One region of the Paenibacillus sp. LRG-1 genome, then DNA from elsewhere that is predicted to be linked to it. Evidence: riboswitches for the same ligand, from Rfam matches in the RefSeq annotation. Region 1 holds a riboswitch; each other region holds the start of a gene.

Region 1 (3,106 bases):
CACGCCCGGTAGCATCACTCAGCAGGACACCGTTGCGATAATGCCCGACGGCAGCATATACGCCCTCGACCCCAGGGACAGTGCCTATAAAAGGATGACCTGATGCGGCCTGCGGACGTAAGCCCGCCCAAGTGCGTATAAAAGAAGCTTCACGGACGCGCGGCAGCCAAGCAGAGGCACGTGCCAGCAACCCCTCCAAGCCTCCTACGGTCACCTCTTCGTCATATTGATGCGGAAGGCTCGTTGCCCCAATCCAAAGCTCGTTATTCTGTTTAGGCACGAGGTAAATATCATCAGCATAAATGGTGTATTCTAACGGGTGATCCTTCAAGGAGACCGCTACCGCTTCGCCCTTGACCGGATAAAGTGGATATTCAAATCCAACCTGCGCTAGCAATTTCATGCTATCCAAGCCTCCGGCAATAATGACCTGATCGCAGGAAAAAAAGCCACTATCTGTTCGAACACCGCAAACTCGACCATTCTGTATGACCAGTTGCTCTGCCTGTGTACCAGACCATACCGTTGCCCCCAGCACCGCAGCAGCACCTGCATAAGCACGGCAAAGCTGGACAGGAGCCACTTGTGTCTCTTTTGAACGATATATTGCCCCGATCGCTTGTTCATCCAAACCTGGAATTCGTCGGGCCAATTCCTTCGCATCCCACCAGATAGGACAATCATCCTCTCGCGTTTTAGCAGCTTTCCAGCGTTTTTGGCCTTCAGTTTCCGTACGGAAAGGAGTCACAAATCCTTCTGTACGGAATTCCACCGAAATACCTGACAAACGCTCCAGATCACAGACAAGCTCAGGGAATGCGTCTCGACTTATGCGAGCAAACCGTGCCAGCTCAGAGTCGGTGAACTCTTCACTTTCCGCTGCCAGCATTCCAACCGCTGCTCCTGAGGCTCCCTCACCCGGGATCAATCGTTCCAGCATGATCGTACTTCTTCCCTCCTTGGCCACATGGTAAGCAATGGAACTGCCGATGACACCTCCACCTATGACCAAGCATTCAGCGTGTCCTATCGCTCTTGCCTCTGTGTGTATCTTTGGCATTTGTTCCGTGTCTCCTCTCCATAAACCATTCTGCTTTCAGCTTGCCTCTACTCTCGTTTTCTCGCTACAGGTTGTGAACTACAAGATCTGCCATTCGCCTATATTCCAGCGCAGCTGCAACGGGCGACTCAGCCTCCCATATACCAGACATCACCGCAATTCCGCTTGCTCCGGCCCTATAAAGCTCCGGGATATGGTGCGGTTGTATGCCGCCCAGCGCGATCACCGGAATGTTCGACAGCCTGCAAATATGTTCAAGCTGAGCTAAACCCCGTGGTACAATACCGGGCTTACAATGGGTCTCATATATGTGACCATAAAGTACATAGTCCGCTCCTACCCGCTCGGCAGTCTGCGCCTCCTTCAAGGAATGCACAGATACTCCACAGCGTGTACCCTTTGGAAGTAGGCTTTTCACATCCGCTACAGGTAATCCATTAGCTGGTAGCTGGACGGCTCCAACCAAAGTAAGTAAAGCTACATCCACACGATCATTTACTACAATTTGTTGCAAAGGAACTCCCTGCTCCACCATGCTGCGAGTCAAAGATAGCAATGCAGAGGCACCATTCTGTTTTAAACGTGCGTGTACATAATGAACATACGGACAAATCACAGCAGCCACTTGGGCTGCTTGTGCAAAAGTGCCCTTTTCCATCGAAATTGCGTGTAATTCGATTTTGTCTTCACCTCACATTGGACTAATGGATCTAAGCTTAGTCAGCCACGTCTACCAGCAGTAATGAAAGGGGATTGTATGTGAATCGTCTACGGAAGCTCGAACAACTTAAAGTGAACGAAACGCAAAAAAACCACTTCCCCAAGGAAGTGGTTTAACGAACGTCCAATAATCGAACGGACAATGATATCCGTATACGTGTATCGTCCCACGCACAAACAAAAATAAGATGGTGTTGCCTTGTTTGTACGGCGCTCACTTCCCTACGCTGGCATAACCCAGATCAGGTGCAAAGGGTCCGAAATCCATTTATTCCGTCTCAGCCGCATGGGCGGCTCCCCTAGTGTGACTATTTTATTGTATAAGCTAAAGATAGCTTAGCATATTTTCCTAATTCTGCAAACCCCACTTCGTGTGAAATATGCAGAATTGGATTTAGTTGATGTTAGTTAACTTTACTTGACCACTCTTCCACATTCCACGTTTTGGTTACCCAATCCTCGTAAAAGTCCGGTTCGTGAGATACAAGCAATACGGTCCCTTTGTATTCCTTCAAGGCACGTTTCAGCTCATCCTTAGCTTTAACATCCAAGTGGTTGGTAGGCTCATCGAACAGTACCCAGTTGCTTTCACGCATTAACAGTTTGCAAAGACGGACTTTAGCCTGTTCTCCACCACTGAGCGCAGATAGCGGACGCGTGATATGCTCATTCTTTAAACCGCAACGCGCCAAATGCGCTCGTACCTCATGCTGGTTCAAATGTGGGAATTCATTCCACACATCGTCAATCGGTGTAATTTTCTCCGCCTTTACTTCCTGCTCAAAATAAGCGGGCTGCAAAAAATCACCTTGATAGGTTTTTCCACTGATTGGCGGTATTTTTCCCAATATGGTTTTGAGCAATGTCGATTTACCGACACCGTTGTAGCCAACAATAGCAATCTTTTCGCCACGTTCAATCGTCATGGACATTTTAGGCAAAAGGGCATGCGTATAACCAATCTCAAAATCAATACCCTCAAATACCGTCTTTCCGCTTGCACGTGCTTCTTTGAATTGAAAGGTTGGCTTCGCAGCTTCTTCAGGCTTATCTATACGTTCGATCCGATCAAGTTGCTTTTCACGGCTCTTTGCTCGGCCTGATGTAGAGGCACGCGCTTTATTACGCTGAATAAAATCTTCCTGTTTCTTAATAAAGTCCTGTTGCTTCTCATAAGCATCAATATGCTGAGCTTTGTTCAGATCCGCCATTTCAAGAAACTTTTCATAGTTAGCTGAATAACGGGTCATCTTGGCAAATTCAAGATGGTAAATAACATTAACGACCTGGTTCATAAACTCAGTATCATGTGAAATAAGAATAAAA
Region 2 (3,106 bases), 2.5 Mb from region 1:
CTGTGCCCGTGGATGACCCTTCGCCAGATCGGCAGCATGTGCCGCAATTTTGTAAGTAATGACACCCTCGCGGACATCATCCTTATTCGGCAGACCCAAATGCTCTTTAGGCGTAACATAGCACAGCATGGACGTCCCGAACCAACCGATCATCGCCGCCCCGATGGCTGAGGTAATATGATCATATCCGGGGGCAATATCCGTCGTGAGTGGCCCCAAGGTATAGAAAGGAGCTTCCTTACAAATCTCCATTTGTAAATCCACATTCTCTTTGATTTTATGCATAGGGACATGTCCTGGCCCTTCAATCATGACCTGAACATCATGCTTCCAGGCGATTTGCGTTAGCTCGCCCAACGTTTCCAGCTCTGCAAACTGTGCTTCATCATTCGCATCATAGATGCTACCCGGACGTAGACCATCTCCGAGAGAAAAGGCCACATCATAAGCTTTCATAATTTCGCAGATTTCTTCAAAATGCGTATACAAAAAATTCTCCTGATGGTGCGCAAGGCACCAGGCTGCCATGATCGACCCACCACGGGATACAATTCCCGTCATTCTATTCGCCGTCATCGGTATATACCGCAGCAATACACCCGCATGAATTGTAAAATAGTCCACTCCCTGCTCCGCCTGCTCAATCAGCGTATCGCGATACAGCTCCCACGTCAGCGCTTCTGCTTCGCCGTTCACCTTTTCAAGTGCCTGATACAGCGGTACAGTCCCAATCGGTACAGGAGAATTCCGAATGATCCATTCACGTGTTGTATGGATATTACGGCCTGTGGACAGGTCCATAACTGTATCCGAGCCCCAACGCACAGCCCAGGTCATTTTCTCCACTTCCTCCTCGATGGAGGAGGTAACCGCAGAATTACCAATGTTCGCATTGATCTTCACGTGAAAATGACGCCCAATGACCATTGGCTCACTTTCCGGGTGATTGATATTCGAAGGCAAAATGGCTCGTCCAGCCGCCAACTCCTGCCGTACAAACTCAGGCTCCACCCCTTCGCGGATCGCCGCAAATTCCATTTCGGGCGTAATGATCCCTTGCCGCGCATAATGCATTTGCGTCACTGTACGACCTTGCGAAGCACGAAGCGGACGGTTGGTCACGCCGGGAAATTCAACTGTCTCCCGTTTGGAGCCAGGTTTCAGTCCATTATCCTCCGGTTTGACGGCGCGTCCCTCGTAAGCCTCCACATCGCCCCGTTCCAGGGCCCAAGCTCGCCGTAATGGAGGCAGGCCCTGACGGATATCGACCTGATAGGCTTCGTCGGTCATGGGACCGCTCGTATCGTACACACGCAATGGCTCATGATGCTCCGTGCCCTGCGGCGTATGTGTAGGATGAAGAGCAATTTCGCGCTCTGGCACGGCAATGTCCGGCCGTGAGCCTTGAATATATACCTTACGGCTCCCTGGAAAGGGCGTTACCCCTCTGGCTTGCTCCCCGTTTGTCTTCTCTACCTCAACTTCTTTTGTTCCTACCAATCTTACTTCTGTTGATTTCAATTCTGTTCCTTTTGTTCCTTCTACTTCTGTCGGCTTCATTGTCCATTCCTCCCGTTTCGATGAAATGACACACCGATCCGGAACCATTCCCAGGGTGGCGCTGATCTATGCAAAAAAGCCGGTTCCCCAGGGAACCGGCTAATCTAACGAGGCAGCTATCCAGACAGTACGCATGTGGAATAATCCTATTCCAATGCGTCACCGTAGACAGCAGCCGCGTATACATTTCAATGGCCGATTACTTCCCTACGCTGGTATGATCCAGATCAGGTGCAAAGGGTCCGGAATCTTGCACGATTCCATCTCAGCCCGGCATTACAGGCTCCCCCAGTAACTGTGATACTTCTATTCACATGAGGCGGCTATAACAGATATCCCGCCATCCTTACCAGACTACTTTAAATTTATGGCTTTGGCAACCCTTCTAGGTTCCCTTTACCAAGGAGACGCTCCCCATCAAATCACTCTGCTTGCTTCAACTGTGTTCATTCTTGTTACGGAAGCATAAGCCCCATTTCCTTCGCCGCTTCAATCAAAATCGGAGCAAAGTCATGTAGCGTCTCGGGTGCAAGCCGACTGACCGGACCGGATACAGATAAAGCCGCAGTGACCTGTCCCTTCCGGTTTACAATTGGGGCAGCCACAGCAGCAGCCCCTGGCTCCCGTTCTTCATAGCTGGTCGCATAGCCCTTCTCGCGAATGTCCTGCAGCTGGGCTTTATAGACCTCCGGGTCTACTGAGGACGGCCATTCATCCCCGCTTAGCAGGGCTTCCAGCTCCTGCGGCGGCATAAAGGCTGCCAGCACTTTGCTGGAGGCCCCTACAGCCAGCGGCATACGCGCACCTACAGGCGCAACCCTGCGGATCGCCTGATTGCTCTGCACGGCTTGTATGCGAATACGCATGCTGCCGTCCCGTAAGTACAAGCTGACCGTCTCGCCCAGACGATCACGTAGTCCTTCCATTGCAGGCTGTAACAACACCGCCGGCTCGTCGCTTTGGGACAAGTGCGTGGATAGCTCCCAAATGCGGAAGCCAAGTCGATATTTTTCCGTTTCGGCATTCCGAACGACAAAGCCCCGATCCTCCAACGTAGTCAGCAGCCGATGAACCGTGCTTTTATGTAGACCAATTTTGGAGGCAATCTCCGTCAGGCCAAGATCCGAATCTGCGGTAAAACACAGCAGTATATCAAGTGCACGCTCTACAGCGCGAACGGTTAATTTACGGTCTTCCATCGTGAACCGCTCCTCTTGTATCCATATTCGTTTCACACTATGAAACATGGTTACATAAATTATATAGAATAGTCGCGGCTACTGTAAACCGATGTTTTTGTGACAACCATATTACAGAACGAGAACAAACATCGACAATTCTTTGCATCATTTTTACTTTTCCGGTTCAGGCGTTGACTTTGGATAATCCCCATCATACGATAATAGGTATCTATACGGATCTACACTACTATTTTCAAGTGGAATTATACCTAAATTCTATGAAACGAAGATCAATTTTATATAAGGAGGCTCTTACATGATTTCGACATCCCAGCGCAACGCTCAGCTACAGACCGCTGTTCAGG
Region 3 (3,106 bases), 1.4 Mb from region 1:
AAGACTCCGCTGCGTGAACAAAAAATACTTGTTTTCGGCCCAGGGGCTGCAGGGATCGGTAACGCTGATCAAATTCGGGGCGCTATGATCGAGGATGGCCTTTCCGTAGATGATTCATTCAAGTCCTTTTGGGCCTTTGATTATCGCGGGCTGTTAACGGAAGATATGGAAGACGTATTGGAGTATCAGAAACCGTATGTGCGCAAAAAGGATGAAGTCAGCTCATGGACCCGGTCGGGTGACGGCAAAATACCGCTACTGGAGGTCATCCGTCAGGTGAAGCCTACGATATTGATTGGAACTTCCGGTGTAGCAGGTGCCTTTTCTGAAGAGATCATCAAGGAGATGGCAAAGCATGTAGAACGCCCGATCATTATGCCCATGTCCAATCCTACAAACCTTGCAGAAGCAGTACCCGAGGATTTGATCCGGTGGACAGATGGCAGAGCACTGATCGCAACCGGAAGTCCTTTTGAGCCCGTTACCTATAACGATACAAATTTTGAGATTGGACAGGCGAACAATGCCTTTGTTTTTCCGGGACTGGGTCTGGGTGCGATTGTGGTTAAAGCCAAAAGGATTACCCCTGCGATGTTTACAGCGGCAGCAGTTGCTGTTGCCAATGGTGTAGATTCGAATACGCCTGGCGGTGCGCTACTCCCTCATATCCGAAAATTACGCGAAGTTTCGTACGCTGTTGCGATTGCGGTTGCAAAAGCCGCGATTCAGGATCAGGTAGCGCAGGCGCACATTTCAGATGTGGAACAAGCTATACAAGATGCAATGTGGAAACCGAAATATGCCAAGGTCAAAGCAGTGGAAAGTGTAATTCATCACCCTCACTAAGCCCAAAATACCTAACTAGAGGAAATTTAATATTTTGTACACTATGTTTGACATAGCATATGAACGAATGTACAGTAATAGTCAAAAGAATAGAAGTCCACTAGGGGAGCCACTATGGCTGAGACAAGAGCGTATCTTGGACCCTTTGAACCTGATCTAGTTCGTACTAGCGTAGGAAAGTGGAGCCTTCGTATATAAGGTTTCAAGCGTTTTTTGCGTATTGGGCCTATTGTTGAAGCCGCTCCATTTTTCCGGGGCGGCTTTTTAGCGTTGTTCCGGAATTATATTCTTACAGGACTTCTTGCTCTTCAATTTAATGGAGGTGGGGAAATTGAGTTTTACACAAGAACTCCGTCGGCAGGCGGACGGCATTTTTCAAGCGATTTTTGAGCATCCCTTTGTGAGAGGTATTGCTGAAGGAAGTTTGACAAGGGGACAGCTGATTCACTATGTAAAACAGGACTTTGAATATTTGAACGCCTACATGCGGATATACGGCATCGCAATCTCCAAATGCACGAATCGGGAGGACATGGCTGTATTTAATGAACAAATCTCTTTTATTCTGCACAGCGAGGTTCATCCGCATCAAAATTTCTGTGCTGTCGCAGGGGTGAGCTATGAAGAGTTGCAGGGATATCCGCTCGCTCCGTCGGCTCATCACTATATCCGTCACATGCTGACGGTTGCGCATGAGGGCAGCCTGGGCGAGATCTTGGCTGTGCTGCTGCCATGTATGTGGACGTATGCCGAGATTGGTCGCAGGCTGCTGGATGAAGTAAAGCCGGATGAGTCTCATCCGTTCTATGAATGGATGGGCTTCTATGGAGACCAGCTTGATGATACAACACTCAAGTTCCGAGAACGTGTAGATGCTTGGGCGGAAGGCGCAACGGCTGCTGAGCGAGAGCGGATGATTGAGCATTTTATACTGAGCTGCCAGCTGGAATATAAGTTCTGGGACATGGCCTATAAGCAGGAAGAATGGCCGGTCCAGATACAGGCAGCGGTCTTGGAATAGTCAGCCTGGCAATTCGATGCGTGAAGTACAGTTAATGCCCTGTTGAACCACCAACTATAGAGAGGATAATCATTATGAGTACATGGGAAAAAAGTTATTCGGATCTCCTGACGAAGGTACAAAACAGCAAACCCCTCGTTCACAATATGACCAATGTGGTAGTCACTAACTTTACGGCCAACGGCCTGTATGCATTGGGCGCCTCCCCGGTGATGGCCTATGCACCCGAGGAAGTAGCAGACATGGCAAAAATAGCGGGAGCCGTCGTGTTAAACATCGGTACGCTGAACCGCGAACTGGTGGATGCCATGATCATTGCTGGACAATCGGCGAATGCACACGGTGTTCCGGTCCTGCTAGATCCGGTCGGTGCGGGAGCAACGAGCTTTAGAACTGAGTCGGCACTGCGAATCCTGAGAAAAGTCAAAATCTCATTGGTGCGGGGCAATGCAGCCGAAGTCGCGCATATTGTTGGAGAAGCGCGTGAGATTAAAGGCGTAGATGCTGGTGACAGTGCTGACAGCGGAAATGTCGATCTGGCAATTCGGGCTGCTCGAACGCTCAATACAATGGTTGTCATTACTGGAAAAGAGGACGTCATCACCGATGGGGCCGAAGTACGAATGATTAGCGGTGGAGACGCGCTGCTCACGAAGGTAACCGGAGCAGGCTGCCTGCTGACCTCTGTGTTAGGTGCCTTTGCAGCTGTTGAACCCAACCTGCTGCTCGCAGGTACAGCAGGCTTGGCATTTTACGGTGCAGCAGCTTCCCGAGCCGCAGCACGTACCGCAGAGCTGGGGCCCGGCAGCTTCCAGATTGCCTTTCTCGACGAGCTCGCCAAACTACATACAGGTTCGCTAGAGGGGCATGTCACTGTCCGTGAAGCCGGAACAACCACAGCAGGTGGTGCGCGATGACAGACGTTCGTGTACCCAGAGCACTGACGATTGCCGGTTCGGACAGTGGCGGCGGGGCCGGGATTCAAGCCGATCTCAAAACCTTTCAGGAGCTTGGCGTTTACGGCATGTCGGCTATTACGGCCATTACCGTACAGAATACTTTAGGGGTCCACGGCGTATATCCGCTGCCACAGGAAGCAACAGCGGAACAGATCGAAGCTGTAGGATTAGACCTTGGAGTGGATGCCCTGAAGACTGGCATGCTGTTTAATGCGGGCATCATCCGTCTTGTGAGCAAGCAGATTCGAAAGTTCGGCTGGAAAAAGGTCGTCGTCGATCC
Region 4 (3,106 bases), 2.8 Mb from region 1:
GATGGAGCAGGCAGCAGCCAGGATTCAACATGCAAATAGGAAACCGCCCCCTGCCAGGCCGCTAAAAAGAAGAGGACCGCCACAAAGGGCGGCCATACGCTTTTCCACCAGGATGCGTTCTTGCCTTTCGGATTCATGGGCGATATTTCTCGGTCAGCTTGTTCATGCTGATGCCTTGTGGGTTATGTGCGATTTTGATCTGTGAAATGACGCTGGGACTGCCCGCTTCCGTCAAAGCTTCGTGCATTTCTTTAACCACTTTCAGCAACTCGTCGAGCTCGCCCTCCATGGTCGTATCCAATGGATTCACCTGATGTTTGACACCGGAGCGCTGAATGACCTCAATCGCCTTATCTACATACGGGTAAGAGTCCTCGTTATTAGGAGTTTTAGGGATTACTTGAATACTGAGCAGTGTGTTAGCCATGCAAATTCACCTGTCCTTTATTTGGAGTGTTATTAAAAAAATATGGTGGTTTAAGGCGGGGAGACCGCTTCGCGTTTCATTTGATCTTACGATCGCTGCGCTTCTCCAGATTCAAATGAACCACTACGCTGCCAACCGCCTTAAAAGCACCCTATTTTTAAAGCTGGTTTGTGTGGCATTTTTAACACACAAGCGCACCTACTTAGCGCTTAGATAATATGAAAAGCTAAAGAATAAACCAAGTAGAACGAGAACGAAGTGGGCGGAATGGTGCTGTACAAGCGTTAGCGTTCGCCTTTGTACCCAGATATTCATAAAAGAAATCTGGGTACAGCAGCGATGGGAAGCACCATCCGACTGCGTAGTGGCGCTTTGTTCACTTCTCTAGATCAGTCTTATTTAGCGTTTTAACAAATGATCAACGCTTGGGCAGGAAACCGTTTGTGAAGGCTTTATCGACTTCCAAAGGCTTGCTGAGCAGCTTGCGTTCGTACATCCAGTCCGAATAGTTTTGCCATACCTCCGGTTTTTGCACACCCCATTGCGCGGCATCGTCCTGATAACGCGGGCTTAGCCATTTTTGGCTGGCAAGCACCAGTTTTTTATCCAGCTCCGGTACAGCTTTGCTTAAGATGTCTGCGGCTTCTTCCGGATGAGCGATAGTGTATTCATAGCCTTGTGCGGTAGCGTCCATGAACGCTTTGACCAGCTCGGGATCATTTTTTATTGTCTGTTCGTTGCTCACAATTACAGGTGTATAGTAATCGAGGCTTTTGGAATAATCTTTTACATACAGCATATCCAATGGCTCACCTCGAAGCTGGGCCTCGATTCCGGTCCATGCGTAGAAAATCCAGGCAAAGTCGATATCCCGCTTCACGGCTGTAAAATAGTCTGCATTGCCCATGTTGATGATCTTCACTTTGCTCACATCGCCTTTGTCTGAATCCATGATGGATTTCATGACCGCTTCTTCTACGGGAGAGCCCCAACCGCCGTATTTTTTACCTTCAAAATCTTTCGGGCTCTTAATTCCACGATCTACCGGGGCTGCGAAGCCTGAGGTATTATGCTGAATCACCGCAGCGATGGATACAAGCGGCACGCCTTGCGTACGAGCCTGTGTGACGCCTTCTTGGTAGCTGATACCAAAAGGTGCAGCATTAGAAGCAACCATTTGATCAGCTCCGCCTGAACCAGGTTGAACAATTTGGACATTCAAACCCGCTTTTTCGTAAAATCCTTTGTCCTTAGCGACATAGAGTCCCGTATGATTCGTATTGGGTGTCCAGTCGAGCACGACTTTAACATCTTTGAGCCCCTTTGCCGGAGTAGACGTTTGAGTGTCGGTAGCGGGAGCCGCTTCTTGGGATGTGGGGGGACTTCCACCGCAAGCGGTCAGGGTCAGGGCCATGAGCCACAGACTGATCAGTCCCAGGCTTAATATTTTCATGCGCTTCATCGTTGTGTTCTCTCCTTTAATTACCCGTTATCCGTCCAATCAGACAGCTTAAGTTCCCCATTTTCTAAAAATAACATCTGCCGGACGCGATCTTTCCAACAACATAATCTTCAACAAAAAAAGCGCCCCGAGTTTCCGGGACGCTTGCGCTTGTATATACCAAAGTAAGGGATGGTCCTATGTAAAAAAGGCACATCTTGCTTAAGCATTCCTACGCTGGCATTACCCAGATCAGGTTGTAAGGGTCAGTGTCTTGGGACACACTCTCAGCCGGCCGATTCCAGCACCCCTGGCATTGTATGGTTTAATGGGTTCATTTATTCGGGTTTACTACGACGATTATATGCCTTGAATGCGGGTCTGTCCAGCATGAAGGGAGAGATGACGGTTCATTTGCCGAACCACAGGGTACACTTTTACTGTGAGCTTTGATCTGAAAATGAGCATGAATCAATTCGATTCGATCCGGTCATGTTATTTTCAGAACAGCTACGCAAGTAGGTTCAGATGGGCTGGTGCCCAATGGCGTGGCCGTAGAGAATTCTAATTCGTGAAAAGGAGTTGTTGTACTGTGGGTAAAACGGAAACATTGGATCGCAACCAACTGGAACAAGCCATTGTGAAGGCTTTGGATAACAACAAATTTTGCTCGTTAGGTACGGTAGAGGGTGGCAAACCGAAAGTACGCTATATGGCCCTTTTTAACGATGGAATGAACATTCATCTGGCGACAGATCGCAAAACTCATAAAGTGGATGAGCTAAAGGACAATCCGAATGCTTATCTGCTGCTGGGTTATGAAGTTGGCGGTACGAAGGAAGTCGTAGAAGTGGAGGCTACCGTCCAGATCACAGCTGATGAGGGGCTGCGCAAACAAGTGTGGAACGATTCCTTGAAGGAATGGTTTTCCGGACCGGATGATCCCGATTATGTCATTCTGGACGTGAATCCGACACGCATTGAGTATGTGGGTCAGCAAACTGAGCGCCAAGTGTGGAATAAATAATAAGAATATAAATGGACAAACCAGTAAATCTCCGAGTTTTTTAGGAGGTTTGCTGGTTTTTATTTTTGAGAAAATTAATTATTTTTTCATAAATAATTTAAGTAAATGACTACTCTTTTATCTGGCGTTGGATTAAAATAGAAATGGTGGGTTCAAGGCTTACATATATGTGCAAAAGTATGTATATGAGGCATACACCTTAATGAGGAGG

The links. Region 1 has a riboswitch for thiamine pyrophosphate ahead of ACUUJN_RS14430 (thiamine phosphate synthase). Riboswitches for the same ligand answer to the same signal wherever they lie in the genome.
Region 2: it holds a riboswitch for thiamine pyrophosphate, as region 1 does, so the genes downstream of both, thiC (phosphomethylpyrimidine synthase ThiC) here and ACUUJN_RS14430 (thiamine phosphate synthase) in region 1, are expected to answer to the same signal.
Region 3: it holds a riboswitch for thiamine pyrophosphate, as region 1 does, so the genes downstream of both, tenA (thiaminase II) here and ACUUJN_RS14430 (thiamine phosphate synthase) in region 1, are expected to answer to the same signal.
Region 4: it holds a riboswitch for thiamine pyrophosphate, as region 1 does, so the genes downstream of both, ACUUJN_RS02260 (ABC transporter substrate-binding protein) here and ACUUJN_RS14430 (thiamine phosphate synthase) in region 1, are expected to answer to the same signal.

What each region holds. Positions count from the first base shown of each region.
Region 1 covers NZ_CM170126.1:3,305,994-3,309,099, forward strand. Annotated here, with positions in the region: gene thiO (glycine oxidase ThiO) at 1-1,060, opposite strand, end outside; gene ACUUJN_RS14430 (thiamine phosphate synthase) at 1,125-1,718, opposite strand; TPP riboswitch at 1,983-2,091, opposite strand; gene ACUUJN_RS14435 (ABC-F family ATP-binding cassette domain-containing protein) at 2,185-3,106, opposite strand, start outside.
Region 2 covers NZ_CM170126.1:833,036-836,141, reverse strand. Annotated here, with positions in the region: gene thiC (phosphomethylpyrimidine synthase ThiC) at 1-1,560, opposite strand, end outside; TPP riboswitch at 1,748-1,860, opposite strand; gene ACUUJN_RS03725 (IclR family transcriptional regulator) at 2,016-2,759, opposite strand; gene ACUUJN_RS03720 (alpha/beta hydrolase) at 3,058-3,106, shown strand, end outside.
Region 3 covers NZ_CM170126.1:4,670,137-4,673,242, forward strand. Annotated here, with positions in the region: gene ACUUJN_RS20590 (NAD-dependent malic enzyme) at 1-846, shown strand, start outside; TPP riboswitch at 939-1,041, shown strand; gene tenA (thiaminase II) at 1,178-1,867, shown strand; gene thiM (hydroxyethylthiazole kinase) at 1,942-2,784, shown strand; gene thiD (bifunctional hydroxymethylpyrimidine kinase/phosphomethylpyrimidine kinase) at 2,781-3,106, shown strand, end outside.
Region 4 covers NZ_CM170126.1:500,706-503,811, forward strand. Annotated here, with positions in the region: gene ACUUJN_RS02250 (ABC transporter permease) at 1-137, opposite strand, end outside; gene ACUUJN_RS02255 (MTH1187 family thiamine-binding protein) at 134-427, opposite strand; gene ACUUJN_RS02260 (ABC transporter substrate-binding protein) at 846-1,889, opposite strand; TPP riboswitch at 2,081-2,190, opposite strand; gene ACUUJN_RS02265 (pyridoxamine 5'-phosphate oxidase family protein) at 2,461-2,895, shown strand.